2 regions of the Cytobacillus sp. QJM3NY_8 genome follow, and region 1 is predicted to be linked to the other one. Evidence: riboswitches for the same ligand, from Rfam matches in the RefSeq annotation. Region 1 holds a riboswitch; the other holds the start of a gene.
The links. A riboswitch is a leader RNA that binds a small molecule or an ion and turns the genes downstream of it on or off. The one in region 1 is predicted to bind ZMP and ZTP.

Region 1 (14,117 bases):
CCATCAAACAAACTTACCACAAATGTGAAAAGCATGCTTCCCTGATAAACTTCTTTCTTGCCTTTAAAGATTGGGTGCAGGAAAGTAAGAGCCATCAGTGCAATAGCCAATGGATAGATTCCCACCAAGACAGGCACGGAAATGGCGATAAGCTGGCTTAAGCCAAAGTTGGCAAAAACTGCGCTGAATAAAGATAAAACAATCACGAACATTTTGTAAGAAACTCTTGGCATCAGTTTATTGAAGTATGAAGAACAAGCTGTAATTAAACCGATGCTGGTTGTCAAACATGCTCCAAAAACAATGACACTTAATAGCAGCGCACCAAATGAGCCAAAGTAATGGGAAGATGCACCAGATAGAACCGCACCGCCATTATCCAATGTTCCTAGACCGCTGACACTTGAAGCCCCAATAAAGGAAAGCGATGTATAAATGACTGCTAATAGACCAGAAGCAATCACACCTGCTTTCGCAATGGATAACATGATATCCTTTTTAGTTACTGCGCCTTTTTCCTTCACAGCATTTACAACGATAATACCGAATACAAATGCTGCCAGTGCATCCATTGTCAGGTAGCCTTCCTGGAACCCTTTAAAGAACGCACCATTTATATAAGCTTCAGTCGGAGCCTGGAATGCACCCATTGGATTGAAAAATGCAGCACCGATTAAAACTGCGATTACAATTAGAAGAATTGGTGTTAAATATTTCCCCACGATATCAACAATCTTTGAAGAATTTAAAGAGAAAAATGCGGTAATTCCAAAGAAAATAACTGAACATACGATTAAGCCGATTGAACCGCTTCCTTCGGATAGATATGGCTTAATTCCAATTTCGTAAGACACTGTAGCTGTTCTCGGAATGGCAAAAAGCGGACCAATTGATAAGTACAGGGCCACTGTGAAGGCTAGTCCGAACAATGGATTGACGCGGCTCGCCAGTGATTGCAGATCACTTTTTCCCGAGAAGCCCAATGCCAGTATACCAAGAAGAGGCAAACCTACACCTGTGATGATGAAGCCAGCGTTCGCTGACCATACATTCGTTCCTGCCGATTGGCCAAGCATCGCAGGGAAAATTAAGTTTCCTGCCCCAAAAAACAAGGCAAAGAGCATAAAACCAACTGTTACAATATATGAGAGTGGTATTTTGCTTGTCATTTCAATTCCTCCTATTAATCTGTCTGTCTTAAAAGATTTACTTATTTTGTTAAATTTAAATTTTCCGAAAAATTATTGCGCTGTAACATTATTATTTTTGTACGCTAGTAATATATTGCATAACTCAAGATAACATATCCAAAATACTTATGCAATATATCGCACAAAACTTTTTGTCGAATCATGCGATATATTGAATTTTTCAAGATACTTCTATATACTAAATTTATAATCTATTGGAAATAACTATAATTTCACAGATAAATTGCATGAAATGAAAAGGTGGTTACAGCTATGCCGATACCCTCCAATTATTCATCACCTACCCGTGTGTCAGCAAAGGATCGCGCCTTCTCCCAAATCCAGGAGTGGATCATTGACGGCACACTCCAGCCGAAAGAAAAATTGAATGATGCCGATCTAGCAAAAGCATTAGGCGTCAGCCGAACTCCCATCAGGGAAGCTCTTCAGCTGCTGAATGTTCAGGGGTTCGTCGAAATGTTTCCCGGAGTTGGAACGCAGGTCACTTCAGTTAATCCTGAGGATATTAGTAAAATCCTGCCCCCTTTAGGCGTATTGCAGGCACTTGCTGCAGAATTGGCTGCTCCTGTTATCAGCCAGGAAACGATTAATATACTCAGGGATATTAATCATAAATTCGCTAAAGCTCTAATTGCAGGAGATACCTTCACAGCTTTGAAGCAGGACGAGAAGTTTCATAATATTATTATAGATCTTGCTCAGAATCCTTATATCTCGAATACAGCTTCCATGCTTCAGGCTCATGTCATGCGGCTTTACTACAATAAAACAATTATTTTGAAAGAACGTTCAATAGAAGAACATGAAGATATATTAAAAGCTTTTGAACAAAAAGACAGAGAAAAAGCCGGACACATTGCACGCGTCAACTGGCTTCGGGCAATTGATGAGTACTACTCCGAGGAAAAATGATCAAACTGAAAAAAGCAGCCTTCATCGGCTGCTTTTTCTTTTTTTCTAGCTTTTATAGATAATTTCATCGATAATCCCGTATTCCTTTGCTTCTTCGGCAGTCATGAAATAATCGCGGTCCGTGTCCCGTGCTACTTTTTCTATAGGCTGGCCAGTTCGTTCAGCAATAATTCCATTAATATGCTCCCTAAGCTTTATGATCCGTTTTGCAGATATCTCGATTTCGGTCGCCTGGCCTCTTGCTCCGCCAAGAGGCTGATGAATCATGATTTCACTGTTCGGAAGGCTGTAGCGTTTTCCTTTTTTTCCTGCCAGAAGAAGCATCGCACCAAATGATGCGGCCATTCCTGTACAAATCGTTCTCACATCAGGCTTTATATATTGAATCGTGTCAAAGATGGCAAACCCTGCGGTTGTCGAACCGCCTGGACTATTAATATAAAGGGAGATATCCTTTTCAGGAGATTCAGCTGCAAGAAATAGCAGCTGGGCAATCACACTATTGGCAACCACATCATTAATCTCTTCTCCTATCATTATAATCCTGTCTTTCAACAGCCGTGAATAAATATCATAAGAACGTTCTCCCTTGCTGGACTGCTCAATGACATATGGTATTGCTGTCACCTGTATCCCTCCTGTTCATTGCGGATCTATGCCGCCATACAGAGAGTATTAGAAGAAGATGGAACAGGCAGTACAGGCTTCTGGGCATGACTTTCAAGGGATCGCAGAAAAGGTATGGTTTTTATCAGGATGGACGGGTCTTCCGCTGCCACTGATTGCTGCAGCAGCTGAAATAACTTTTCTTCTTCCTCATTTGCAAAAGAATCCTCAGCCTCATCTTCCACTGGGTGCTGAAGCTGCTTCCGTGCACGGTTCAGCGAGGACTTCACTGCAAACTCAGTGGTCCGAAGTATATCAGCAATCTCTTTTGTTTGATATTGAAACCCTTCCTTCAGCGTGAAAACTACAGCCTGCTTTAATGTCAGCCTATTGAGGAGATGGGTGATTGCTTCTGTGCCATCAGGGCTGAACTCCTTCATTTCCCGTTCCGGCGCCTCTTGAAGCTTTTCCCGCTTTCTGTTTCTAAGAGTGTCAATCCAGCAATTATAGACAATCTTCTTTAAAAGAGCCTGATTAATTTTCTCAGGCGAATAGCTTCTATAAGCGCGGATGATTGCCTCATGGGCCAGATCGTCCCCGTCCCAGCGGTTCTGTGCAAGAAACCGGCTATAACGCTGCAGTGAAGGATAGATATCTGCAATACAGCTTTCCTTCTGCTTTATGGAATCCCTTGATTCAGCCTGAACTTTCCCTTGCTTCATAAACCTGTTCACTCCTTTAATACATCTCTGCTTCTATAACGGAATAAGAGAACAAAAAGATACGGGTGATTAATATTTTTTATCAGTTTATTCTAAGGATAGCTGATTTTATACTTGTCATATACCTTTTTTGATTTCATTCCTTCGTGCAGTTAAAAAAAGCCCCAATCCCTGCGGAATTGAGGCTGTATTTTTATATAATTCGTGACTTGATAATGCCTTCAATTTGATTAATCTGTTCAAGCAGTCCAGGGATGACATCACCATTAACTTTATTATCGATATCGATCATGGTATACGCATATTCACCGCGGCTGCGGTTCACCATGTCCGCAATATTCAGCTGGTAGCTTGAAATAGCAAGTGTGATTTGGCCGACCATATTAGGAATGTTTTTATGAAAAGCAGTGACACGCCGCTTGCCTGTGTAAGGAAGAGCAGCATTTGGGAAGTTAACTGAGTTTTTGACATTGCCTGTTTCAAGGAAGTGCTTCACCTGTCGTGCTGCCATGACAGCGCAGTTTTCCTCAGATTCTTTTGTTGAAGCGCCAAGGTGCGGAATTGCCACTGCGTTTTTCATTTTCAGGATATTTTCATTTGGGAAATCTGTAATATACTTGCCCACTTTTCCGCTTTCAAGGGCGGCTGCCATATCTGATTCATTCACTAGCTCCCCGCGTGAGAAATTCAGAATATGAACACCATTCTTCATCATGCTGAATGTATCTTCATTGAACATTTCCCTTGTATCATCGGTTAATGGAACATGTACAGTGATATAGTCAGATTCTGCAAACACCTGCTCAATGGTCATGGCGCGCTGAACATTACGGGACAAGTTCCAGGCAGTGTCAACCGAAATGAATGGGTCAAAGCCCACGACATCCATATCAAGTTCAAGTGCATCATTGGCCACAAGGGCCCCGATTGCCCCCAATCCGATCACACCGAGAGTTTTCCCCTTAATTTCTTTTCCGACAAATTGCTTTTTCCCTGCTTCTACAAGCTTAGGAATTTGGTCTCCTTCATCTTTCAGCGTTTTGGTCCAGGAGATGCCGGCAAAGAGATTGCGGGATGAAGCCATTAAGGAAGTAAGCACCATTTCTTTTACTGCATTCGCATTGGCACCAGGTGTATTAAAAACAACAATGCCCTGTTCAGTGCATTTCTCAACCGGGATATTATTCACACCCGCGCCTGCACGGGCAATTGCTTTTAATCGATCGCCCAATTCCATTGAATGCATATTAAAGCTCCGAAGGACAATCGCATCCGGATTGCCGCTTTCATTATCGATTGTAAATTGATCCTTGTTAAACACCTCAAGACCGCTTGGCGCAATCGCATTCAGCGTTTTAATCGTCTTCACTCTGTCTAAAGTCATGGTACTCACTGGATTCTCCCCTTTTCAACTAACTTTGTCAGATTTTAAAACAGAAAGAGGCAAGGGTAGAATCCCTTACCTCTGCCCAGGCGAACGGCTTCGACACTATGTGCTCCCTCGCGGTGATCCGCGTCTCGCCAGTTACACATAGCCTTTTCGGTTTTTTAAATCTTATCAAAGTCTTCTGAAAACTTCAACCCTTTAAAGCGCTTACATTATTAAAATTATTTTTTATTTTTCTACAGTATATTTTTCTTATTTTGTACACTATGCTTTTCGAAGTTAGTTATTAGGATAACATTTTCATTTCTGCAATGTGCGCAAATAATTTCTGTTATCCAGTCATAAAAACAGCTTATAACATTTTATCTGTAAATAAAATTTGACTATCCGAAAGAAAATGTAAAAAACTGCTTCCCTGCACCTCTCTCCTTTTATCAGATTTTGCGAAGTTCTTTAACTTCCGCTTCTGCTGCACATTCATAAACACCAGAGTATTCCACAAGTCCGATCTCGCAATTTTTGCCGATTTTTACATTTTTCCCTCTTACGACAAGAGCTGCTGTGCCTTCGAGTTCGATGTCATCGCCTTCTATTAAATCCGCCTCCAGTTTCAAGGGAAAGATGGATTTGATTAATTTTAATAGGGTTTCTCTATGCTGTGTCACTTTAATTTTTCTACCGCCGATTTCTTTCGCTTTACTGTCTCCAAAAAGCTTAATATCGATCGTTTCTGCGTTCAGTAAACCATCTACTGAAAATGTCCCTTCAGCACGGAAGACCTCCGCTTCACAGTCCCCTTAAATAGTTACTTTCCCATTCACAGCGATTACTTCGCATTTTACAGAGCCTCCGATAGTGGATCTTCCGGCGACTTCAAGGTTTTGACAGCTGACAGCTTCAGAAATGTCGGCAGAGCCATTGATAACAAAGGATTCAGCTTTAACAGCTCCATGGATCTTTGCAGCACCACTGATCTTTCCCTTTTCAGTTTTTACGTTTCCATGGATAGTGGCCGTACCGTTACAATGGAATCTCTTGCACTCAATATCACTGTTTACCGTTCCCTTGCCATTTAATCCAACCTTTTCAAATGAACCTCCATTAGACGATCCCACTCCATTAATTATTAAGTTCCCTAGTGTTTTCATATTCACAGCAAAATTCCCCCTATACCAATTTGGATTTTAATTCCTCTGCACAATGTTCTAACGATAAAGTGGCGGCCACTTTTGTTCCTTTTTCAAGCAGGACTTGTTCCCCGTTTACCGAAATCAGGCAGCTGGACATTCCAAGTTTGCGAATAAAGCAGATAACAGCTTTTGGCTGTTGCAGGATACTTTGATGATCACTCAATAACTGAAGAAGCATTTTCCCTTCCTCGATATGGATATCTCCGGATTCAAGCAGGATGGAAAGGATATAAAGCTTCAAAATCTCATGGTAATTGAATTCGTTAAGCTCTTCCTGTGTCTCGAGAAAGATATTCATAACCGGTTCAGAAGCTATCCCTTTAGCAATCAGGCTTTCCTTTGTCAGCTTCAGATTTGAAGCATTCAAGGAAAACAAATCTGCCAGCTCATCCAGTGAAAGGCTATCCTTCATCTTTTGTATTTTATCGACCCGCTCCAGAATTTTCTCCTTTGGGAAAAATGTCTCCTGCCCTGTAAAAGTTGATTTTCTGACAAACCAATCCTCCGGTATCAGGCTTTTCCTTTTCCACCGATAAAGCTGCCCATAAGAAATTCCAGTTAAATCAAGGACTTCTTTTTTTGAAATTAATTCATCGCTCAATTCCAGGTCTCCTTTCCGATGGTATGATTGTAACATAACACTGTTACGTTAAGAATATTGTATTATTCATTTTTTCCCGAGGTTTTTCGACAAAATCCCGATTTTACACCATGAAATCAAACCAGGATGAACTCCCCTTTATAAAACAGTGTTCTATTTAAACAAAAAGACCTGGCTCTCTATAGAACCAGGCTTCTCTTCATTCGTATATTTTTAAAAGGTTATACTGCTTTCCAATATACTGATAATTTTGCCTGCGGTACATTTCCTTTGGAGTATCTTCACCATCTGCAACAAGGATGATGGTTTTATCCTTAAACTGATCCATTACCGATTTCTGCAGGCGCCTGCCGATGCCCTTTTTCTGAAAATCCTCATGGACCATCAATCCATCAATTTCAGCTGTGTATTCCTTGATAATTACATCTACTGATCCGGCAGCTTTCCCTTTATAATATGCAATGAACTGCTTAATCCTTTCATCGTTAAAATTCCTTAAATGCTGATCTTTCTTTTTCTCGGCATAATTAATCCCGTAAACCGAATCCTGCTCATGCTGAAATTCCAGATAATCATTCCATGTTTCATCCGTAACATTTTCGACTGTAATTTCTTCCTTTTCCTGAACTTCAGGAAAATCAGCTGGATGAATCGCAAATAGCTCTAAATAACCAACCGTAAAATCATCATCCTTCTCAAAGCTGGCCAGAAGTTCTCCGGTAAGCTCCTCGTCATCAGGAAAATAAAATCTTTCATGCTTTTGGCCATATTTTTGATGAAAAGTTCTTAAATATTGATGTGCCTCCTCAAACTCTTGAACAGAAGGCATTCTTTTAAAAGCAATAAAGTTGCTGTCATACTGAAGGAGCATGTCAGGGTTATGGTTGTGAATAAAAAGTTCATTTTCCAGTACTGTGTGTCCCGGTTTATGGATATTATTAAAAGTGATTTTTTCCATCGGCTTCTCCTAATATAGCAAACACTTTAGTTTTGCAAAAATTTATATTCTTTATCTGTAATAAGCACATCATGGCAGCGTATTAATTATTCTTTAATTCAAAGGGTACTGCTGTTATCATAAGCACACAGAAAATTCCGGCCATGTTGAGAAATAACCTTGGAAACCTTCTTTTCATACTCTTCCACTTATCAAATTGGAGGAAACTACGGTCATTTTCCGCTTTTGGCACCTGCAGATATATAAGAGACTGCATTTTGAAGATAGCAGTCTCTTTCATCGAATGGATAAAGGATACGGCCGCCGTCTGACCTTTTAAGATCATCTATTATAGCAATTAACCATATTCATTAAAATTACCTCTAATAAATCAGAGATGTTTGAATTATTCTCCGCCGTCATATCATGTATTTTGGGAAATCCTTTTTCTAATCTTTATCAAATATTTCATCAAGTTTGTCTGCATAAAAAGTGATTGCTTTTTTATATTGCAAAACTTCCGGGTCATCAGAAGTTTCGGCCACACACTTTAGGAGCATCTCCATTGCCTCGCTGTGCTGGCCTAAATTATGGAGCGTCATGGAATAAAACACCTGGATTGCACGATTAGCCGGAAACTGGGAGATTCCTTTCTCGAACACCATCTTTGATTTTTCATATTCCCCAAGAGTCCGGTATGTGCTCCCAAGACCCAAAATGGCACCTGGCAGATCAGATTCAGGCAGCCCAAGTTCGATCGCTTTTTCATAATGAGAAACAGCTTTCGATTCCTCCCCTAGAACGTCAAAACTCCAGGCACAATGATAATGAATCACTGGGTTTAAGGGATACTCTTCAGCCAATTTCACAAGCAGAAGGCTGGAATCTTTGTATTTCCCGAGATTGCGAAGTATAATCGCTTTTTCTAAGTCCGTGCTCATATGTACCTCCGATCACCGCTTTCTTTCTATTATATCTAAAAATTGCAAATAATGGGTATGGTAAAGCTTTAACTTTTCTGCAAAAATTAAATTATGTCTCGCTGCACTATTCTTTCACTTCAACCGAAGCTATTTCATCAAACATGACCTTCTCAAGAAACCCATCTTCCAATTCCAGATAAATTTTTCTGCCGATGCCGTCCAGCCTGTTTACCCTCCCTGTATATTCGTGGAATAATCCCTCCCGCCAGACTTTTACTATTAGAAAGAAGGCATATTCCATTGCATAGTGAATTTTGTTTTCATAGTCCTCCAATTCATATTCATCTATAAGCGGCTTGTCTTGTGCCATTTGTTCAGTTTCCAATTTTCTTAGCATCGCCCGGTGTTCCGGCATGAAGTGGGCTGGCTGCCATTTTATTTTCCCTCTGTCTTTTAGCGGCATAGTAAATCCCTCCATTCTTATTATAGAACATTTGTTCTGTTTTTAAACCTGTAAAGCACCAAATCTCAAGCTGGTTCATTTGGATAATAAAAGTACGAGTGGTAAAATAATCTTTAACTCTCTGAAAAGATTGGTGAAACAATGAAGCAGTTTCCTATAAAACACCGGTGGCTCGGACGTTTGCTGGCATCCGATCCCGGGCTTATCCGATTTCAAAAAGCAGGACGGGCCACTTTAAGTTTAATGGCTTCAGTCTTTACGACTTTGTTCATCATGCAATTGGCTGGTGCTGATGCCGCTCTCACTCCGGCGATAGTGTCCGGAATGGCAGGCATGCTTGGCATCATGATTGTCATGGATGACTCCAAAAAAGGTAAAATGCTCACAACTGGCCTGCTTGGACTTTCAGCCATGGCAGGGGTATCGATCGGTTCCCTATTGGCGGAAAGCACGGTCTTTATCGATATTGCAATGGTTCTGTTAATCTTCTTAAGCTTTTATTTGACCCGCTTTGGAGTGCGGTATTTTTCTCTATGCATGATTGCATTCATGACACTTTATTTCGCGTCTATTTTAAAACTATCAGGCAGTCAGCTTCCATCCTTCTACTTCGGCATTTGGATTGGGATCGCGTATGCTTTCCTGTTCAATTTCATCCTTTTTCAGGACACCGCGAAAAACCTGAAAAGAAGCATTCGCTCCTTTCATTTCCAAAGTAATTTTACGTTCAATCTCTTAATTGAGGGGATGCAAGCCAAGGAAATGACTCCTCAGCAGCGGGAGGAATTGGGAAGAAACGTGCTGAAGCTCAGGGATTATGCTGTCATGGTTTCGGAGTATATAAATGATGAAGATGTTCAAAAATTATGGCCTGGGCTGACCTCTACTCAGCTGAGGTTATATATTTTTGATGCAGGTATGCTGATTGAAACACTGACAGACTCAATTAGAAGCTTAAAAAAAGCAAATGCCCTTGAAATTGATGAGCTGAGAAAACTCCTGGTTTGGGTAACCCGTTCTCTTCGCGATGCTGAAGTTCTTGCCCAACAATATGAAGAACAAAATCTGCGTGAAGCAGAGCTTGCTGTACAGGCCCTCCGCCTGCTTATTATTGATTTGTTCAGCCGGGAAGACAAACCTGCAGGATGGCTGTTTCTGATCAGGCGGATCGAGTCCATTGCGAACCATGTCATCGAGGGCGGCATAACCATACAGCAGGCACTTCATAAAATGAAAGACAATGAGATTAAATTATCTGAAGAGGCAGCTGAAGGCGAAAGTGAAGATGAACCATCTGAAGAAGATAAGGGCATCAAACCTTCCACCAAAAAAGCTTTTCAGGCATTGACTGCTGCAATCATTTCCATCATTGCCGGCCAGATTCTTTCGCCTGACCAGCCTTATTGGGTTCTTTTAACAGCTTTTATTGTTTTGCTCGGTACCGAATCGATCGGGCGCATTTATACGAAAGGTTTTCAGCGGTCGGTTGGAACAATTATTGGAGCAGTAATTGGATTTACACTTGCAAGAGTGGTCAGCGGCCATTCCGTCCTGGAAATAACGCTGATTTTTGCAGCGGTTTTTTTCGCCTTTTATTTGTTTGAGGTCTCCTATACGTTAATGAGCATGTTTATAACGATGCTGGTTGCTTTTATGTATGACCTTTTACTTGGAGGAATTACATTTTCCCTTATCAGTGCAAGGGTAATCGATACAATTGCCGGTGCCGGCATTGCATTCGGAGTTTCCTTATTTATTTTCCCAAAGAAAACGAAGGAAAAAGTGGCGGATACCTTAAATGACTACTTACAAGAACTGAAACCGTATGTCACTGAGTATGTGAGAAGCTTCCGGGAAGATGTGAACGTTAAGGAGCTTTCAGGCAAAGGCTTCTTATTGGATCAAAAACTTAAAACCATAAACGTTGAAGCACAATCTCTGATAAAAAAACCCGGATCCCCGCGCCATGCTGACGTTAACAGATGGATTACACTATTTTCAGCCATCAACTATTATGCAAGACACCTTGTGGCTTCCTCCTACCGAAAAGGATTCGACTATCCCGATGAGCTGGTCGATGTTTTCATAAGGATTGAAGAAAAGCTTGAATTAAATATTGAGACATTAATGGATTTGATTAAAGATAGCGGAGACGGCATGCTTGTGTATAGTCTTGAAAATGAAAGGGAACAAATTGAACGATTGGCACCAGCAAGGCAGCAATCCCAGCGTGATTTGATTCATCACCTTTATTTCGTCTGGAGAATCAATAAAGCGATTATGGAATTGGCAGAAGATCTTGGTGCAGGGAAGGAGCAATAATCCTCCTTCTCTTTTATATGAATAGGGAGATGCTATTTCAGGATCAATACTAGATTAATTTGCACATTCACATTCTCAATGTACATCAAAAAAAAGAGTATGAAAAAAGGAATCGGATTGCTCCGATTCCTTTTATTTCTTTACTTCTTCTTTCAATTTTATCAATAATTCATCCGAATTCTCCGCTGCAATCAGCTTCCCGTCCACCAGGGCATAAGGTGATTGCCTGCATTCTTTGCATCTGCTCTGGCATTCGTATTCTTTATAGTTAATATTCTTCTGGCTCAGAAATTGATTAAATGCAGCCAAACTCTCTTCTTTTAAAAATTCATCCAGATTCCGCTGACAAAATTCAATCGAAGCCGTTTTTTGCTTTGAGAATAGTTTGTTGATGAGTTTCACCTGATCAAACTTCCTTCTGATTATTCTTTAAAAACTCTAATGGCAATATATATTGCTTTCCCTAATCCATTTGGTAGCAGCCCATTTTTCTCCCTTTCTTACAGGCACACTGCTATGGACTGACAATCGGTCCAGCTGACCCTGAGCATTGCCATAATGGAAGTAAATGGCCGCTCCCTTTTTGGGAACAAATGAAAGTCCAGCTTTAGAAAAGACCGTTTCACCGCCATCCTCCACATCATTCAAATAGATGAGGAACGTTCCAACCCTCTGTCCGCCTTTGCTGGCATCCGCCATGTGGGGGGGAAAGAAATCAAAGTGAGGCTTATATTCTTCACCCAATCCATAGTTTAAGATCTGAAGGCCTTCACCATTTTCTGCAGGATAACCGGTCAATTCAGCAATCCTCGTTTCGATTCTTTCGACCAGTTCATTTTCTTTAAGCCGGAAAGCCATGCTCTTGCTTGTCCTTCCTGAACCCGCCCGTTCTTCTCCAGAACCCCTATCCACCACCAGGGATGGCTGCAGCCGGCTCCTTGAAAGACTGATAAGCTCATCACATTCTTCTGAGCTGAGCACCTGATCCAAATGGAGCACAAATGGCTTTTCATTTCTGGAAAGCACTTTTACGTCCTTATCACTCGTATGAAGGATATTCCCCTTCCTGCCTATTTCGGGGACTTCATAAGTATATCGAATCTGCTGCCCTTCTGTCGTCTTAATTGCTTCATTTCCAACAATTTTAAATAAAGTCTCATATGCAAACCGGTTATCGAAACCCTTCTTAATCAAAGCGTTCGCAAGCGCAATCGGACTCACATCACTTTTTAGCGCACCCACAATCCAATCCTTTAGTTCATCTGATATCTGCATAATCTTCGTCATCATCTTCCCCCTGTATGACTCAATGAAAACATCCGTTAGCCAGATATAGAAATATATGTATTTTATTATACTATTATTAATGAATGAACTGAATCGATTTACCTGGTAACTCAGATAGTTCAAATTTGCATCATATAAACTGATTCTCTTTAGAGTGCCGTTTTAAATTCTTATAGATTCATGGCAACAGTTTTCTCGGCGCTGCTCCCATTTTCGGCTTCATGACTGCCTCATGGCGACCGTTTTCTTACCGCTCTCTCTTTTTCGGCTTCATGACTGCCTCATGGCGATCGTTTTCTTCTCGCTCCACGACTTTTCGGCTTCATGAAGCTTTCATGGCGACTGTTTTCTTCTCGCTTCACGACTTTTCGGCTTCATGGAGCCTTCATGGCGACTGTTTTCTCAGCGCTGATCACTTTTTCGGCTTCATGACTGCCTCATGGCAACGATTTTCTTATCGCTTCACGACTTTTCGGCTTCATGGAGCCTTCATGGTGACTGTTTTCTTAGCGCTGCCCCCATTTTCGGCTTCATGACTGCCTCATGGCGACCGTTTTCTTACCGCTGCTCTCTTTTTCGGCTTCATGACTGCCTCATGGCGATCGTTTTCTTCTCGCTCCACGACTTTTCGGCTTCATGAAGCTTTCATGGCGACTGTTTTCTTCTCGCTTCACGACTTTTCGGCTTCATGGAGCCTTCATGGCGACTGTTTTCTCAGCGCTGTTCTCATTTTGGGCTTCATGACCTTCACAAAAAAACAGGATAGAAGCATCCCACTCTATCCTGCACCGCTAATTACCCTCCATATTTCTTCTCATTTTCATTAAAACATCGTCAACAATTCTCAGCTCTTCCTTCGTAATACCCGATGTGACGATTGAGTGAAACTCCTCTGTGATGGGATATACATGTTCACTGAGATTTTTGCCGTTTTCGGTTAGATAAACATTCAGAGATCTGCTGTCCTCTTTATTCATGCTTTTTTTGATAAAGCCTTTCTTTTCAAGACTGCTCAGCATTCTGGCAATGTTAGATTTATCTTTATCCAGCCGCCTGGCGATTTCATTTTGGCTTAATCCGTCTTCTTCCCAGAGAAGCATTAGAATCAGGTTCTGCTCCGGGGCAATATTTAAGTGGGCTAATTTAGTCTTAATATAGCTTGTTAAGGTCAGGTCTATTTGATGGATCTTAATGCTTATATAGTCATTAAATCTGGTTTTCATTTAAAATCCCCTATCCTATTTATGGTGGAAAATTTTATTGAAACTAAATTATTCTGTCCTATACACCAGATAACTTTCCTTCACTTATCCAATCATGATTTTCTCTTCTGCAAATTTATATTTGGCCTTTCCTTTTCTTCGGGCAAGTGCAAAAGCGATTGTGATTGGCCCTACTCTTCCTGCAAACATCATAAATGCAATTACCCCTTTTCCTGTTGCACTTAATTCAGGTGTGAGCCCCATCGACATGCCTACCGTGCCAAAAGCGGATATCACCTCGAATAAAAGGACGTTCAATGGAGCATTTTCTGTTATGGATAAAATAAATAAGAT
Region 2 (17,411 bases), 220 kb from region 1:
TCGGTGTTAGTACCGTCCTTCATCGGCTCCTAGTGCCAAGGCATTCACCGTGCGCCCTTTCTAACTTAACCTACTTCGGCCGCTGATCGACTGCGGATCTCTGCGTCAGCTCTCTCGCTCCGCTCCTCACGTACTGAAGTACGCTCCGGTGCTCACTCGGTCGCTTCCTTGATCTCCTTGCCGCTCATCGTCCTCATGGTTTGTGCTCTTACTTCGTTTTAAAACAAAAATAAGAGAAAAAAACTAAGATGGCGATTACTCGGTTATTGCTTCTTCATTAACATTATCTAGTTTTCAAAGAACGAATCTTTCATTGAGAGATTGAACTCTCAAAACTGAACGAACAAAACACGTCACGTTTCATGTAAATATCCTTAGAAAGGAGGTGATCCAGCCGCACCTTCCGATACGGCTACCTTGTTACGACTTCACCCCAATCATCTGTCCCACCTTAGGCGGCTGGCTCCAAAAGGTTACCCCACCGACTTCGGGTGTTACAAACTCTCGTGGTGTGACGGGCGGTGTGTACAAGGCCCGGGAACGTATTCACCGCGGCATGCTGATCCGCGATTACTAGCGATTCCGGCTTCATGCAGGCGAGTTGCAGCCTGCAATCCGAACTGAGAATGGTTTTATGGGATTCGCTTAACCTCGCGGTCTCGCAGCCCTTTGTACCATCCATTGTAGCACGTGTGTAGCCCAGGTCATAAGGGGCATGATGATTTGACGTCATCCCCACCTTCCTCCGGTTTGTCACCGGCAGTCACCTTAGAGTGCCCAACTGAATGCTGGCAACTAAGATCAAGGGTTGCGCTCGTTGCGGGACTTAACCCAACATCTCACGACACGAGCTGACGACAACCATGCACCACCTGTCATCCTGTCCCCCGAAGGGGAACGCCCTATCTCTATGGTTGTCAGGAGATGTCAAGACCTGGTAAGGTTCTTCGCGTTGCTTCGAATTAAACCACATGCTCCACCGCTTGTGCGGGCCCCCGTCAATTCCTTTGAGTTTCAGCCTTGCGGCCGTACTCCCCAGGCGGAGTGCTTAATGCGTTTGCTGCAGCACTAAAGGGCGGAAACCCTCTAACACTTAGCACTCATCGTTTACGGCGTGGACTACCAGGGTATCTAATCCTGTTTGCTCCCCACGCTTTCGCGCCTCAGCGTCAGTTACAGACCAAAGAGTCGCCTTCGCCACTGGTGTTCCTCCACATCTCTACGCATTTCACCGCTACACGTGGAATTCCACTCTTCTCTTCTGCACTCAAGTTCCCCAGTTTCCAATGACCCTCCCCGGTTGAGCCGGGGGCTTTCACATCAGACTTAAGGAACCGCCTGCGCGCGCTTTACGCCCAATAATTCCGGACAACGCTTGCCACCTACGTATTACCGCGGCTGCTGGCACGTAGTTAGCCGTGGCTTTCTGGTTAGGTACCGTCAAGGTACCGGCAGTTACTCCGGTACTTGTTCTTCCCTAACAACAGAGTTTTACGATCCGAAAACCTTCATCACTCACGCGGCGTTGCTCCGTCAGACTTTCGTCCATTGCGGAAGATTCCCTACTGCTGCCTCCCGTAGGAGTCTGGGCCGTGTCTCAGTCCCAGTGTGGCCGATCACCCTCTCAGGTCGGCTACGCATCGTTGCCTTGGTGAGCCGTTACCTCACCAACTAGCTAATGCGCCGCGGGCCCATCTGTAAGTGATAGCCGAAACCATCTTTCAGCTTTCCCTCATGTGAGGGAAAGAATTATCCGGTATTAGCCCCGGTTTCCCGGAGTTATCCCAGTCTTACAGGCAGGTTGCCCACGTGTTACTCACCCGTCCGCCGCTGACTTCAGGGAGCAAGCTCCCATCTGTCCGCTCGACTTGCATGTATTAGGCACGCCGCCAGCGTTCGTCCTGAGCCAGGATCAAACTCTCCATATAAGAGTTGATTAAGCTCATAAGTTGTCTTTTCAAAAAAGACTAAAGAATTAACGTTGACGTTTTTGTTCGTTCAGTTTTCAAAGATCAATCTTTCAAGTTGCCATCTCTTAAAGCAACTTTTATATCATATCACTTACAACCTTCATCGTCAACAACATTTTAAAAAAATTTTCAATCAGTTATTTTGTGAAAGCTGTTCTTAAATAATAGCACCGCCAGTGCTTCAGGTCAACGCTTTATTCGTGGTATTTTATTCCAGTTTTTTCTTTGGATCATCAGATAACAATTCTTAAAGTATGGATTTCAGATTGACGGAAACATATAGTTATTTAATTTCCTGATTAGCATCAGCAATAGCATAAGTATCATACTGAAGTAAATAGGATTCCAAAAAGTGCTTATTTCTAGAATGCCCATTTTCACCATAAAGCACTGAAAAGCTAAATCGGCAAAAAATATCAAGGCCAACCATTTAAATCGAAAATATTTTATTATGATAATGGTCAGCAGCAGTGCATAGATAATCCAAACCAGAACACTGAAAGCTATATGGTCCTGATAAGGTGATACAAACCACCCAATGTTATACTGATGGGTTCCCAGGATAGACGTCAAACCAAAAGATATACCCTGAAAAATTGTGGTGATGGCCATATAAACGGTTATAAACTGTATAAAAAAAGTGGGATCTTCAACTCTATTCCTCCACCATTTTATAATAAAAACTGAAGCAAACAAGATAATCGTGGTAAACCAAGATTTCCACCAATTGTGCTGATAGATGCCCAGCCAGAGAAACAGCTCTTCTATTCCGTATATCGCGGCGATTATGAAAGCAATCCATCTGAAGCGAATTCTAAAAGCAGCTATTGCCATTAGTACACTAGGAATAAAAAAAGCCTGAGATATACTGGAGCCAAAAACATCATCATACCACTGGATAGAAAATAATTTCGGGTAATAGGAGTATGCGTCACCTAAAATTAATACAATGTATTCCATTAAAAAAGAAAGTCCCATAACAAAGAAATAAACCGCCAGATTATGCCGAAATTCAGTTCTAATATAAGTTATATAAATAAGACCTATGCTGATAAGCACTAATCCAAGAAACCAAAGCAAATTTGACATTCTTCCACATCCAGTTTAGCGCGTTTCCATTATTTTGTTCATCATGGAAAAACATATACTCAACATTGAACGAAGGATTTATTATAAAGTTAAAGATGAAGAAAAAGGGGAAAGTATGGATTTTGAAATTAGTTATTTGTCATTTTTTGTTGTACAGGTCGAGGGAAAGGGGAAAATGCCGATAGTACTCTAAACACTTTCAGACTCCCGATTCAGAGAAATAGAGAATAGTGCAATAAAGGATTTTTAGGATGGTGAGCTTGCAAAGAGCTCTGCCGGAAATTGTTAAAATTGCAAACGACTCGGTGGTACAAGAACATATAGAAGAGCATTCCAGTCTGATAGCGAAGAAGAGAACAATCGGAAAGCAGCATGGAAATTTGGGCAGCCAGTCCAAAAAGGGAGATTCAACAGACCAGGTAATTGAAGCTTCCGTATAAATTATCGAACATTCTCCATAGATTGAGCTTAAGTTAAAGGATGGACAACGTATCCGTGATCGGGCTCCTTCAGATTTCAGGGAAACGATTCCTATAGCCAAAGTAAATGGACGTTATGTACTGCTTATTGAATCTGGAAGTATTAAGTTTAAAAAAGCTTTCCACTATTGAATTTCTAAGATCTGATGAGCTTGCAATCGTAATAGAAAAAATCAGCAAAAAAATAAAGGGCGATGTCATCGCCCTTACAATTATTTAGAAAAGATGCTGTTATTGTTAACGACTTGCAATTCTTTAGTCGTTTCTGCCATTTCACTTTTGCAAATCGGACAAATAGGTACCTGGCTGCTTTTGAAATTGTCCCTTACCCAGCAGTTGCAAGACTCAGATGTACACTCCCAGATTTTCACTTCTTCAACCTTGATTTCTTCCAAATTTTTTCTGCCAAATCCCATTGCCATAATCAGGCACCTCCCAAAGAGTAAGACCCTTACCCAAAATAAAAATCACTTGCTATATAAAGTGACGAACCACTGGCTCTATATAACAAGTGTTTATGGGCAATATTATATTCTTTTAACTAAAATTAGTATAACATATTTAAAGGGCGCTGTCAAAAAGTTCTAAACTTACACAGCAGCCTTAGAAACACGGCAAAAAATTGATAAATACTATTAAACCAATCTGGGAAAAGTGTATAATGACATGTACAGCAGCGAAAGAAAGGGTGAAGACCATGGATATTACAAGTTATACTGTTGAGTACATACAGGATCCTACCGGCATTTTAACGGGTGACCGCTATGAATACTTTTTAGATATCGATGTAGATGAAGACGATGAATTATATTCAGAGAATGGCATTAAGTTAAGGGTCCTTTATTATAAAAATGGAGAAGATGAGAGGATTCTTAATTATCATTTTGTCGAAAGTCATTCAGGAAACATATTGGATTTCGCTTTGGATGAAGTGGAAGAAAAGAAAGTTTCTGCTTTCTGCAGAGAGAACCTTTCTCAAGCACAAGAGTAAGAGCAGGAGAACCTGCTCTTTTATTTTATCACTGAATTTTTTTACCCTCTTCAATAATGTGATACATTAAATGTGCCAAATGCTGTATCGGTGTATAAGCTTCTTCTTCCCTATCCACATTATTTCCTTCATTAAAATCAAGGTCATTCAGATAAAGAGCGGTGAATTGATAGAAATCTTTTAATTCAAAAGCAAAGCATGCACTGGGTTCTTCCGACTCCCCTTCATATTGAAGAACCAGGTAAGACTCCTTACCTTCCTTATCAATAGCATCAAAAAATATAAAATAGCCAATATTAGAGTTCAATTCAAATAAATGCCTTGTGCCGCCTTCTGTGTATACTTCAAAGTCATTTTCATTTAATTTTTGAACAGCCATCGGCTGTATATTATCTTCCTTATGGAACATCACTGTGAAATTCTTCATTGATTCTCCCCCTTTTTCCATACAATCCTAACATATTGCTATATTTATTTACATAATTTCAATCCAAAGCTAATAGATTGAAATTTAGGACTATTCGCATGAACCGTTTTCTTATAATATTGGTTTATTATTTCTTTTATCTAGGAGGCCGCCTGAGTGCTGACAAAAAAACAATTAAACGATATTCATTCTCTACAGCAAATTTGCGAAGAAACGGGCAATATCAAATTAAAATTAAATTGGGATACCTTGAAGTCAAGGGCCGACGAGGAAAATGACTATTTCCATTATGATAATAGCGGGAATTTATTAGGTTACCTTGCTCTATATAATTTCGGAGGTCCGGTTGAATTATGCGGAATGGTTCATCCTAATCATAGACGAAAAGGCATCTTTTCCAGCTTGTTCAATGAGGCAGTAAAACAATTGGCCCAAGCACGCAAATTACTTATTAATGCTCCAGCCTCTTCCCAATCAGCAGAAGGTTATATTAAATCATTACCCTGCACCTATTCATTCTCCGAGTATCAAATGAAGCGCCATAAAAGCAAAAAAATCGGAACAGCAAATTCTGAAGTAACTATGCGGCAAGCAGTGAGCAGTGACCTTGCATTCATTAATCATCTGGATACTGCATGCTTTGATATCCCCAAAGACGAAGCAGAGGTTTTTAATAAAAAAATCTTTGCCTGCAAAAATGAGAGGACTTTTATCATTGAATACAAAAGCCAAAAAGCCGGCAAAATCAGAATTCAAACAGAAAAAGATGCTGCGTGGATTTACGGCTTTGCTGTCGATCCTTCTTTTCAGGGGAAAGGAATCGGCAGGGGCGCTCTTACAAATGTTGTTAATCTGCAGCACAGCAAGGGAGTTAGCTGGGTGCATCTAGAAGTAGCTGCAGAAAATGACCATGCACTTTCATTGTACAAATCATGCGGCTTTGAACCATACGGCACTCAAGATTATTACGAATATGATCTGAACACACTCAAGGTTTGAAACACGTTTTATTCCTTTGAATCAAAATAAACATGATTGAATGTCATCTCATCTGAAATTTCCAGGGTGCCGAACGAATAGTTCGGCTGCCTGCGCTTATCTGTCGGAGACCCGGGATTAAACAGTATTATTCCATTATGGAGTTCTTTATCGGTATATGTGAATGCCCAAATATAATAGCATCAACATTTTCCTTATCAAATGCTTCTATACTTCTTTTTTCAGTTGTTTTTCCCTTTCCATGTCCATGGACAACCCCAATTTTAAAACCTTCTATTTTAAGCAGTACTCTTTTCTTAAGAATGGAGCAAATTTCATCACTGTCGGTATTTCCATATACCCCCTCAACAGGTGCATATTGTTTTAATTCATAATACAGTTCGACGCTCTGCCAATCACCTGCATGAATAATTAATTCACAGCTGAGAAGTTCATTCAGAAGTATATCAGGGAGCTGTTTTGACTTCTTTGGCATGTGGGTATCAGACAGAATAAGGATTTTAATCACTATCATTCCTTCCTTCTTACTTTTATACCCTATTTTACCCCAAAAATAAAAGAGCCCCTTAATAGGGACCCTCTTATCAATTAATTATAACTTTGTTACATTTACAGCTTGAGGTCCACGCTGGCCCTGCTCTATGTCAAAGTTAACTTCCTGGCCTTCATCAAGGGTTTTGAAACCTTCTGTCTGGATTGCAGAGTAATGAACAAATACATCTTCTCCGCCTTCAACTTCGATAAAACCAAAACCTTTTTCTGAGTTAAACCATTTTACTTTGCCTGTTGCCATGTAAATTTCCTCCTAATATCTATAACTCACAGAGTGATTTTTTACCCTGCATTTACTAATATGGGTAAATTCCTCTAATTTTATAATAAAATGTTCAAAAAGTACCGAAAAAAATCAATATATCCATTTTCTCTTGGATTTTAAATCGTATTATCCCTTATTGCTGCTGCGGTTTTTAGTGCGTCTGTCCCGGCCGCCTTTAAAATCTCTTCTATCACGGCTGCCGCCTCTGGACCTGTCGTTGAATCTTCTTCCGCCGCGATCGCCTTTAGGTTTTCTGACACGGATAGGTTCCACCGCAGTTAATTTAACCGGTGTTACATCAGGACCTTTAGTCAGCAATTTGATGGCTGCAGCAAGCAAAGTAACAGAATCTGTATCTTCAAGAAGGCTTTCCGCCACTCTCTTGAAGTCTGCATGTTCTTCTTTTTCAATAACTTCCATAAGTTTATTAATAGTCGCCTGCTGATTGCCTGCAACAACATCCTTAAAGGAAGGAACAGGCTTTTTCGCCATTTTGCTTTTTGTAACACTTTCAATTATTTTTAGGTGGTCAATTTCTCTTGGAGAAACGAACGTAATTGCCAGCCCTTTATTTCCGGCACGCCCAGTACGTCCAATCCGGTGAACGTAGCTTTCAGGATCCTGCGGGATATCGAAGTTATAAACATGGGAAACACCTGAAATATCCAGACCTCGTGCAGCAACGTCAGTGGCTACCATTATGTCGATTGTCTGCTCTTTAAAACGGCGGATAACCTGATCTCTTTTCGCCTGGGGAATATCACCATGAATTCCTTCAGCCGAATAGCCTCTCTTGATAAGACCTTCCACCACTTCATCTACACGCTTTTTAGTCCTTCCAAACACAATAGCCAGTTCAGGTGACTGAATATCCAACAGATTGCAAAGCACATCAAATTTTTGTTTTTCATGCACTTCCATATAGTACTGCTCAATATTTTTAACAGTCATTTCTTTCGCTTTGACTTTAACCATTTCTGGTTCCTGCATGAATTTTTCAGCAAGAGACTGAATTCTTTTTGGCATTGTTGCTGAGAAAAGAAGGGTTTGGCGCTCACCTTTAATTTCACTTAAAATTCTTTCAATGTCCTCGATGAAGCCCATATTAAGCATTTCATCCGCTTCATCCAGAACTACCATCTTGATGTTGCTTAAACGGATTGTTTTTCTTTCAATGTGATCAATTAACCTTCCCGGTGTAGCAGCAATAATATGCGGGTGCTTTTTAAGCGCACGAATTTGGCGGGTGATATCCTGACCACCGTAAACAGGAAGTGTCCGGACTCCTTTTACCTGTCCTATACGGTTTAATTCTTCTGCCACCTGTACAGCAAGCTCCCGTGTTGGCGCAAGGACTAGACCTTGAATACCTTCGTTTAAATCAATCTGCTCTAACAGCGGCACACCAAAAGCAGTGGTTTTTCCAGTTCCAGTCTGCGCCTGGCCAATCATGTCCTTCCCCTTCATTCCGATTGGAATTGCCTGTGCCTGAATTGGTGTTGGTTCCTCGAAGCCCATATTGGAAAGGGCTTTTACTATTTCATTACTTAAGCCAAAATCTGAAAAAGTTGTCAAAATATAATTTCCTCCTTGAATTGCAAATCTTATTAGGTACTGAAAGATTGTTTTTTGTATAAAGACATGGACACTTTACTAGGCTTTCCAGTTTGTATCTCTTTTTTACATTTCCGTTTGCACTATTTTTAAACTTTTTGTAAGTGAAGTATTTTAATTGGGTGAAATGAAAAATACATATTCCTAAAAGCAGTTATTACAGAAGATCTGTTTTGAGGAATGCTGAAGGCTACAAAGTGGATAAGCAAACATAAAAAGGTGATGCATGATTAGACATGCATCACCTCATTTTAAGCAAAATTATGCTTTTGTTACGTTAGCAGCTTGAGGTCCACGGTTACCTTCAACGATTTCGAAAGTTACGTCTTGACCTTCTTCTAAAGTTTTGAAACCTTCAGTTTGGATAGCGGAGAAGTGTACGAATACATCTTGACCTTCTGAAGATTCGATGAATCCGAAACCTTTTTCTGCATTAAACCATTTAACTTTACCTGTGTTCATTTGTGTTGCCTCCCAATAAATTGTTTTTCACTATAATGTACCATATAAACTTAAACATAAAAAAGTCGCAGCTTGCAGAAATGAGGATGAACGATCGCCTACATTTCTTTGCAGCTACGACTACTTATCCAAAAAGTATATAACGAACTTTACAGCGTTAACCTAATAATAAACGACACCCAGTTATAAGTCAATCCTTTTAAAGATCAATTTTTATTTAGGGATAAATGAACTATTTATGCTTCCCTTGTATTTCAGCGATTTTTTCTGCAGCATGAACAGTATGTTTCAAAAGCATGGAAATCGTAACAGGTCCAACTCCTCCAGGTACGGGGGTAATGGCAAACGCCTTTTCAGCACAGCTTTCATACTCTGCATCCCCAATATTTCCTTCATTATATCCGGCATCAAGGACAATAGCTCCTTCTTTAATCCATTCACCCTTGATAAAGTTAGGTTTCCCTACAGCTGCTACTACAATATCAGCTTGCTTTACAATTTGGGGCAGATTTTTGGTATATGAATGGCACGTAGTGACTGTTGCGTTTCGATTGAGTAAAAGGGCAGAGACCGGCTTGCCAAGGATTGGGCTTCTGCCTACGACTACAGCATGCATACCTTCAGCACTCAATTTATAGAAATCCATAATTTCCAAAATAGCTGCAGGTGTACAGGATGGATATTCACCAAAACCGAATGCGGTCTGTCCATATCCAAGGCTTGTAACACCGTCTACGTCTTTTTCAATAGCAATAGCTTCGAAAGCTTTTCGTTCATCTATATGTCCTGGTACGGGATGCTGTAGAAGGATTCCATGTACAGAAGGATCATTGTTTAATTCTGCAATCTTCTCTAATAGTTCTTGTGTTGTTGTATCCTTTGACATATGAATACGTTTTGATAATATGCCAAGTTTTTCACAAGCATTCCCCTTCATCCGTACATACGTTTCAGAGGAAGGGTCATCTCCCACCAAAATTGTGGCTAAGCAAGGGACGGTATCCTTCCCCTTCAATTCTTCAATTCGATCCTTTAATTGGTCTTTCACATGTTTTGCCACAACAATTCCATCAAGAATAATCTTTTTTTCCATGCATATTCCTCCTATAGGAAAAGCACCTATTCGGCTGACGGGCTTTTCCATTTTGTTATGAAAAAAAGAGACAAGGGTATCCCTTATCTCTGCCCAGACGACCGGCTATACATAGACGCAGCTCCCCAGCGGTTCATTCCGCATTGTCGTCAGTCACTGCGATTTTGAAAAGCTATTCTAATGAATACATCATACCACAAAAACACAAATAATTAAACTGAAACTTATTCAAACGTTCGTGTTTTTTTGCGAGATATATAAAAAAGGACAGCAAATACTGTCCTTATAAATGATATATTTGAGTTAATTAGTTATTACCTAAAACAATGAAAGCCCTGCCTCTCTTCCATCCTTGCGGCTCCTAGACCGCGCCAGTGGGAATCAGGTTGGTCGGAATTCTTTCCGACTTAGATGCTCTCTGAGATTTTAATATTAAATGGTAAGAAACTTACTGAAGTAAAAATACGGAGAAGTGTCTGGTTTATAGAAGATGATTAAGAAGAAAATTCAGCATTAAGCTGTCCACACAAATTATTCTTAATTACAAACACATGCTTACTCTTTCAAAATCCTAAAGAGCATGAAACATAATAAAAAGCCGCAGTTTCACAAAAAAAGAAGGTTCGGCTGCCGAACAATCCAAGTGAATTAACGACTTCAACAATATACCTCAAATACTTCAATCACTATGTTATCTTATTTACGGTAAAGTGTCAAGAAAATAACTTGTCACCCGCTTATTAGCCTTCTCCTTTATACTCTGTTACATCAAAATAATCGGTTGTGTCTTTATAGCCATTAAATCCAATATCCAGATCATGAAAATATCGGTGCAATTTAATTAAAACTTCCTTATCCTTAGTGCCCGACTGCACAGTTTCTGCCAGCCGTGTTATTGTGCCCAGGTCAGTCTGCAAATCCTCATTCTCAGCTGATATTTTTTTAAGCGAATTTACGATTAATTCAGCCTGATCTCTTTGTTTTGGCCAGCTGACTTTACGATCTCTTCCCCATCCAAGTGTTTCATTATAAAAAGTATGATTGGAGGCAATGAAGTCCCCTAAATCATCGTACATTAATCCCTGTTCAGATGTCTCCGCATTTGCCGAGGTTTTTTGAACCTTGGATTCATCCTTATTTAAAAAGACAAGTACACTATATGCTATGGCAATAGCTATGACCATTCCCAGAATTGAAAGAAACCTGTTTAATTTCTTGTTTTTTAGCAATTTGAAAGCCTCCATTTGATTTTGATAATGTATGCTGAAACTAAATGGAATTATTGCCATTCTTCCTTGTCTGAAGAAACCTTCCCTGACTGCAAATGTTTTCCATGTTAATACATTCTATGCCAACTTTCCTTTCCCCTTCAACACCAAATAAAAAAGCTTTTAACACTGAGTGTCAAAAGCTATTTCTGATTTTTCTGGGCAAGGAAAACCTCGATAAAATCAATAACAAAACGTTCCAGATCAAACTCCATCGCTATATTATCAAGTGTTTCGGGCGGATCAACTTCGGGCACCGGCCTAAAGTCAGCTATGCTTTTACCCTTTGCCTTTCCAAACTGTTCTATTCTCACTCTTCGTTTTACATATTTGGCAAGATCAGGATTTGTGAGAACACTTAATACAAGAACATCATGAAGAGGTGCACCCTTAATTCCCGGGACAAGCTTTTGATAAGCCTCATAATAATAATCATAAGCAGGTTTGATTAGATCTTTAAAAGGCGATTGAGTATTATCTGCAATAAAATCAATCGTTTCAGGCCTGATAATCGCTTTATTTGTTACATTTAGGGGAAATATATAGATGTTTTTTGCTTTTTCAAGCACTGAATCCGCTGCAATGGGGTCAGCGTAAAAATTCGCCTCAGCCTCTGGTGTTACATTTCCCGGAACTAAAAACGCACCGCCCATTAAATAGAATGCATTTACATCTTTATATGCATCCTTTCCATACAGAATGAGCGGCAATGCCAAATCTGTCTGCCTTCCAACTCCAACGATCACAAGGTCATTTTTGTATTCATTTACAATTTCTATAATTTTGTTTATGTCATATACCTTTATTTTGCTGATGAAATTCTCCTGAGGCTGAATGGGCCCGAGGCCTTCCTCCCCGTGTATTTCAGGATAAAAGACAGCGGTCTCACCGGATAATGGCCCGCTCGCCCCTGCTATAATGGGAATGTCCTCTCTGCCTGCAAGTTTCAGTAAATATGCAGTATTATTGATGGATTCTTCTTTGGTTATGTTGCCATAAGCGCTGACTACACCTACTAGATTAATCTCGGGATGCTGAAGGGCATACATTAGGGCAAGTGAATCATCAACCCCCGAGTCAACAAACATGAGAACATTGTACATAAGCCACCTCCGCTACCTATCTAGTCTATAATATGCCAATGGAATGTCCCTTTTGTTAAAGAAAATACTCCTAAAAAATGAAAACTCCCCAATTGGGGAGCTTTAGTCCTGATCTGCCGGCTTTACCGCAAAACTGAGTTCCTGGTTCAGCTGGTTTTCAAAATTATTTCCTGCAGCTATATCCCACTTAAATGCATCAGCCATATATGAAATTACTTGCTTTTGATAGTTTCTTACCGTTTCAATATCAAAAAGCAGCGCTCCTGTTCGGCGGTTAAAAAAATCTACAGGGGTGGCAGCCATTTCATGTTCAATTGCATATTTCAGCTTTGCCCATAATACAATCGGCAAGCCATAATTCTCAGCTTCACTCCTTTTCGTCTCAATCATATTAAAAATGATACCGACGTTAGATCCATACATTTTAACAAGGTGCCTGGACTGTTCCGCTGATAAACCAATACTTGTTCCTTTTTCAGTCTGAAACCTGACGAATTCCTGAAATTTGGATGATCCTCCTACATTTCCTCCTGAAATAGGCAATGTTTTTGTAATACTTCCGCTAAATGTTCTATTTGATTCCTGTTTGAATTTTTCAGCAAGCAAATCAACAATGGTTTCGGCCATTTTCCGGTACCCGGTCAGTTTCCCACCTGCAATCGTCAGCAAACCAGTATCCGACTCCCAAATTTCATCTTTGCGTGATATTTCGGAAGGATCTTTTCCTTCTTCCCAAATAAGCGGACGAACACCAGCCCAGCTGGATTCAATGTCATCCTCCACTATCTTCACAGAAGGAAACATAAAGTTAATGGCATTAATGATGTATGTTCTGTCACCTGCAGTCATTTTGGGATTTACAGGATTAGAATTATAGAATGTATCTGTTGTTCCTACATAGGTCTTACCATCTCTCGGTATGGCAAATACCATCCGTTTGTCAGGTGTATCAAAGTATACAGCCTGTTTTAACGGAAACTTGGATTGGTCTATTACCAAATGAACACCTTTAGTCAAACGCAGGGTCTTTCCTTTCTTTGATCCGTCTTTCTCGCGGATGGAATCAACCCAGGGACCTGCTGCGTTGATGACTTTTTTTGCTCTAACTTCATGAACCCCGCCTGTCAGCTGATCTGCAGCTGCAGCTCCGCATACATTTCCTTGTTCATCATATAAAAGTTTTTCGACCTTCAAATAGTTAACAGGCATAGCGCCTTTTTCTGCTGCAGCTTTCATTACCTCTATTGTAAGTCGGGCATCATCTGTGCGGTATTCTACATAATAACCGCCGCCTTTAAGTCCATCTTTTTTTACAAGCGGCTCTTTTGATAATGTTTCCTGGGCATTGAGCATACTTCTGCGTTCAGACTTTCTGACGCCTGCAAGAAAGTCATAAACTCTAAGTCCGATAGAAGTTGAGAACTTTCCAAATGTGCCTCCTTTATGCATCGGAAGCAGCATCCACTCCGGTGTAGTCACATGTGGCCCATTTTCATATACGATTGCCCGCTCCTTGCCGACTTCCGCTACCATCTTAACTTCAAATTGTTTAAGATATCTTAATCCGCCGTGAACCAGTTTTGTTGAACGGCTGGAAGTTCCGGCTGCAAAATCCTGCATTTCGACGAGTGCTGTTTTCATTCCCCGTGCTGCTGCATCCAGAGCTATTCCCGCTCCCGTTATGCCGCCGCCAATAATCAGAACATCAAATTCTTCCTTTGTCAGTGTTTTTATCATTTCAGTACGATTTAAATTAGAAAATATCATTGTTGTCTCCTCCTTGTCGAAAAGGATAGTAGTTATAACTACCCTTTAAAAGCAGGGAATAAAAAAGAGACCACAAAATACATTATCGCTTACCCGATAATGATTTTGTGGTCTCTCCGCATCTCCTGCCGAACTATTAACTTAATCTTATTATAACATAAAAAGATATGATTTGTGTATAAAACTTTCTTCTGACTATTTAAATGCAATTGCTGCCTTGACTGCTTTTTTCCAGCCTTGATAAAGACCTGCACGGACTTTTTCTTCCATCGATGGATGAAATGATTGATCAATTGCCCACTGCTCAGCAATTTCCTCCTGGGATTTCCAGAACCCGACAGCCAATCCAGCAAGGTAAGCTGCACCAAGCGCAGTAGTTTCATTAATTGTCGGTCTTTCTACCGGCACCTCTAAAATATCTGACTGGAACTCCATCAAGAAGTTATTTTTCACGGCACCTCCGTCAACCCTAAGCGTCTTAAGCTTAATGCCTGAGTCCGCTTCCATGGCAGATAGAACATCTTTTGTCTGATACGCAAGTGACTCAAGTGTCGCACGGATAAAATGCTCTTTGGACGTTCCCCTTGTGACTCCGAATACTGCACCCCTTACATCACTGTCCCAATATGGTGTCCCTAGACCTACAAAAGCCGGAACCACATACACTCCATCTGTCGAGTCCACTTTTTTTGCATAGCTTTCGCTGTCCTTTGCATCCTTTAACATCCTCATTCCATCACGGAGCCATTGAATGGCAGAGCCCGCAACAAAAATGCTGCCCTCCAATGCATATTCAATTTTCCCCTCAAGTCCCCAGGCAATGGTAGTTAGAAGTCCATGTTCAGATTGTACCGCTTTTTCACCTGTATTCATTAGCATGAAACAGCCGGTTCCGTAAGTATTCTTAGCCATTCCTTTCTCGAAGCATGCCTGTCCAAATAGCGCTGCCTGCTGATCACCCGCTGCTCCGGCAATGGGTACTTCCTTGCCGAAAAAGTGATAGTCAATTGTCTTAGCATACACTTCGGAAGATGGCTTCACTTCAGGCAGCATCGCTTTCGGGACTCCGAGTATGTTCAGCAGCTCTTCATCCCATTTAAGTTCGTGGATATTAAACATTAGAGTACGGGACGCATTGGAGTAATCGGTCACATGCGCTTTTCCTCCCGATAGCTTCCAGATTAGCCATGTATCGATGGTTCCAAATAATAATTTGCCCTGTTGGGCTTTTTCCCTTGCCCCTTCCACATGATCCAGTATCCACTTAACTTTTGTTCCTGAGAAATAGGCATCTATTAAAAGACCGGTTTTTTCTCTGAATAGATCGTTATAGCCTTTTTCCTTCAATTCATCGCAAATTTCGCTTGTCTGCCTTGACTGCCAGACAATCGCATTATAAATCGGGACTCCCGTTTCTTTATCCCAAACAACAGTTGTTTCCCTCTGATTTGTTATGCCAATGCCGGCAATTTGCTCTGGTTTAATCCCGGATTCCGAAAAAACACCTGCAATCACCGATAAAATTGAACCCCATATTTCATTTGCATTATGTTCAACCCAGCCAGGCTTTGGAAAATGCTGTGTGAACTCTTTTTGCGCCGTGTGCACAATTTCCCCTTTTTTATTAAATAGGATAGCACGCGAACTAGTAGTCCCCTGGTCTAATGATAAAATATATTTGTCCACAAATGACTCCTCCCAATCTTGTTCATTATTTTATTTATGCAGCCACTTTAGAAGAATCAACTTCCCCTGGCTGTTTTTTGCCAAAAATATATGAAAGAATTAATACTATTATATTAACACCGAGCACTGCCCATAACATGCCTGAAGCTTTGTCATCGAACATCACTTGATAGAATGCGGAACCCATTAATCCCCCCAGGATTGGACCAGCTACCGGTATCCATGCATACCCCCAGTTCGATTTCCCTTTTCCTGCAATCGGAAGAAGAAAATGAGCAATTCGCGGTCCCAGGTCTCGAGCCGGATTAATCGCATAGCCAGTTGTCCCTCCGAGCGACATTCCGATTACAACAATCAGAAGGCCTGCAGCTATCGGATTTAAGCCTTCTGTAAATTGATTTGCCCCAATAAACATCAATCCCAGTACAAGAATAAACGTCCCAATCATTTCACTTAATAAATTTGAAAATGTATGGGGAATCGCAGGACTGGTTGAGAAAACAGCAAGTTTAGCACCCTGGTCTTCTGTTTCTTTCCAATGCGGGAGATAGTGAAGGAATACAATAACCCCTCCCAAAAAACCTCCCAGGACTTGAGCCAGAATATAGCCAGGCACGTCTGCCCAAGGGAAATCCCCGCTAAGCGCAAACCCGATTGTTACAGCAGGATTCAAGTGTGCCCCGCTAATCGATCCTACAGCAAAAATCCCCATCGTTACAGCTAGTCCCCAGGCAATGGTGATAACAATCCACCCTCCATTGAAAGAGAAAGTTTTTTTTAAATTCGCTCCGGCAACAACGCCTCCTCCAAAAACAATCAAGATCATCGTTCCAATTATTTCTCCCATAAAAGCAGACATCTGAAAATCCCCTTTCCGTTTTGGGTGATCGGAAACAAAAAAGGAGATTCACGACAGATTAAGCCATTAATGGCTAAACTGTGTGAATCTCCTAATCTCCGACACATAAATTAACTTGTTAAACCGAGTATACAAGTCTATGAAAACGTTGTCAAACTTTCCTTGAACATTTTTATGAAAACCTTTCCCATAATTCTATTTTCGAAGTTGTAATGGCAGCTGCTCCTGCACCAAGCGCATTCTTCACTTCTTCTTCTGATCGGATGAGTCCTCCAGCAAATATGGGGGTGTTCAAACGTTCATTTACTTCTTTTATCATCCATGGCATGGCTCCCGGCAAAACTTCTATGTAGTCCGGCCTGGTTTTCTCGATTAATTTATAACTTTTTTCAAGCGCGTGAGAATCGATGAGGAAAATCCTCTGGACAGCGATCACTCCTTTTTGCTTTGCTTTCAGGATGACGCTGGATTTAGTAGAAATTAACCCGTAAGGCTTAAATTCCTGGCATATATATTCAGCGGCATAATCATCGCTTTTCAAGCCATGAATCAGATCAACATGATAAATCATTTTTTTGTTATGTGCTTTTGCCATCTGCGAAACATTCTTCAGCTGCGAAATGTGCATATCGAGAAATACACCAATGTCATAGGGGCTTTTCAGGAACTTTTCAAATTCTTTCATGTTTGAAGATGCCGGCAAAATTTTTTGATTCATTGTTCCCACTCCTGTATCTGTTATTTCCCTATGTTATAAAGAAACTGCGCATTTCTCAATACCCATTAT

Region 2: linked by a shared signal. The riboswitch ahead of AC0VZ9_RS18615 (bifunctional 5,10-methylenetetrahydrofolate dehydrogenase/5,10-methenyltetrahydrofolate cyclohydrolase) and the one ahead of AC0VZ9_RS17405 (phosphoglycerate dehydrogenase) in region 1 are both predicted to bind ZMP and ZTP.

The regions. Positions count from the first base shown of each region.
Region 1 covers NZ_CM149681.1:3,386,802-3,400,918, forward strand. The annotation lists gene brnQ (branched-chain amino acid transport system II carrier protein) at 1-1,169, opposite strand, end outside; gene AC0VZ9_RS17390 (GntR family transcriptional regulator) at 1,464-2,123, shown strand; gene clpP (ATP-dependent Clp endopeptidase proteolytic subunit ClpP) at 2,169-2,750, opposite strand; gene AC0VZ9_RS17400 (sigma-70 family RNA polymerase sigma factor) at 2,777-3,451, opposite strand; gene AC0VZ9_RS17405 (phosphoglycerate dehydrogenase) at 3,645-4,844, opposite strand; ZMP/ZTP riboswitch at 4,912-4,990, opposite strand; gene AC0VZ9_RS17410 (hypothetical protein) at 5,273-5,503, opposite strand; gene AC0VZ9_RS17415 (hypothetical protein) at 5,636-5,992, opposite strand; gene AC0VZ9_RS17420 (YhbD family protein) at 6,006-6,629, opposite strand; gene AC0VZ9_RS17425 (GNAT family N-acetyltransferase) at 6,829-7,587, opposite strand; gene AC0VZ9_RS17430 (tetratricopeptide repeat protein) at 8,016-8,507, opposite strand; gene AC0VZ9_RS17435 (YolD-like family protein) at 8,614-8,952, opposite strand; gene AC0VZ9_RS17440 (FUSC family protein) at 9,094-11,274, shown strand; gene AC0VZ9_RS17445 (DUF1450 domain-containing protein) at 11,407-11,676, opposite strand; gene AC0VZ9_RS17450 (2OG-Fe(II) oxygenase) at 11,713-12,564, opposite strand; gene AC0VZ9_RS17455 (MarR family winged helix-turn-helix transcriptional regulator) at 13,353-13,784, opposite strand; gene AC0VZ9_RS17460 (TrkH family potassium uptake protein) at 13,869-14,117, opposite strand, start outside.
Region 2 covers NZ_CM149681.1:3,609,982-3,627,392, forward strand. The annotation lists rRNA gene AC0VZ9_RS18550 (23S ribosomal RNA) at 1-71, opposite strand, end outside; rRNA gene AC0VZ9_RS18555 (16S ribosomal RNA) at 379-1,928, opposite strand; gene AC0VZ9_RS18560 (hypothetical protein) at 2,232-3,059, opposite strand; gene AC0VZ9_RS18565 (hypothetical protein) at 3,311-3,499, shown strand; gene AC0VZ9_RS18570 (DUF3898 domain-containing protein) at 3,551-3,670, shown strand; gene AC0VZ9_RS18575 (cold-shock protein) at 3,751-3,960, opposite strand; gene AC0VZ9_RS18580 (DUF6509 family protein) at 4,236-4,529, shown strand; gene AC0VZ9_RS18585 (hypothetical protein) at 4,558-4,956, opposite strand; gene AC0VZ9_RS18590 (GNAT family N-acetyltransferase) at 5,113-5,955, shown strand; partial or broken gene AC0VZ9_RS18595 (metallophosphoesterase family protein) at 5,964-6,469, opposite strand; gene AC0VZ9_RS18600 (cold-shock protein) at 6,548-6,748, opposite strand; gene cshA (degradosome RNA helicase CshA) at 6,899-8,347, opposite strand; gene AC0VZ9_RS18610 (cold-shock protein) at 8,648-8,848, opposite strand; gene AC0VZ9_RS18615 (bifunctional 5,10-methylenetetrahydrofolate dehydrogenase/5,10-methenyltetrahydrofolate cyclohydrolase) at 9,081-9,941, opposite strand; ZMP/ZTP riboswitch at 10,026-10,108, opposite strand; gene AC0VZ9_RS18620 (hypothetical protein) at 10,682-11,170, opposite strand; gene AC0VZ9_RS18625 (nucleoside hydrolase) at 11,353-12,312, opposite strand; gene AC0VZ9_RS18630 (glycerol-3-phosphate dehydrogenase/oxidase) at 12,415-14,079, opposite strand; gene glpK (glycerol kinase GlpK) at 14,275-15,765, opposite strand; gene AC0VZ9_RS18640 (MIP/aquaporin family protein) at 15,800-16,624, opposite strand; gene AC0VZ9_RS18645 (glycerol-3-phosphate responsive antiterminator) at 16,797-17,342, opposite strand; gene AC0VZ9_RS18650 (phosphatase PAP2 family protein) at 17,408-17,411, opposite strand, start outside.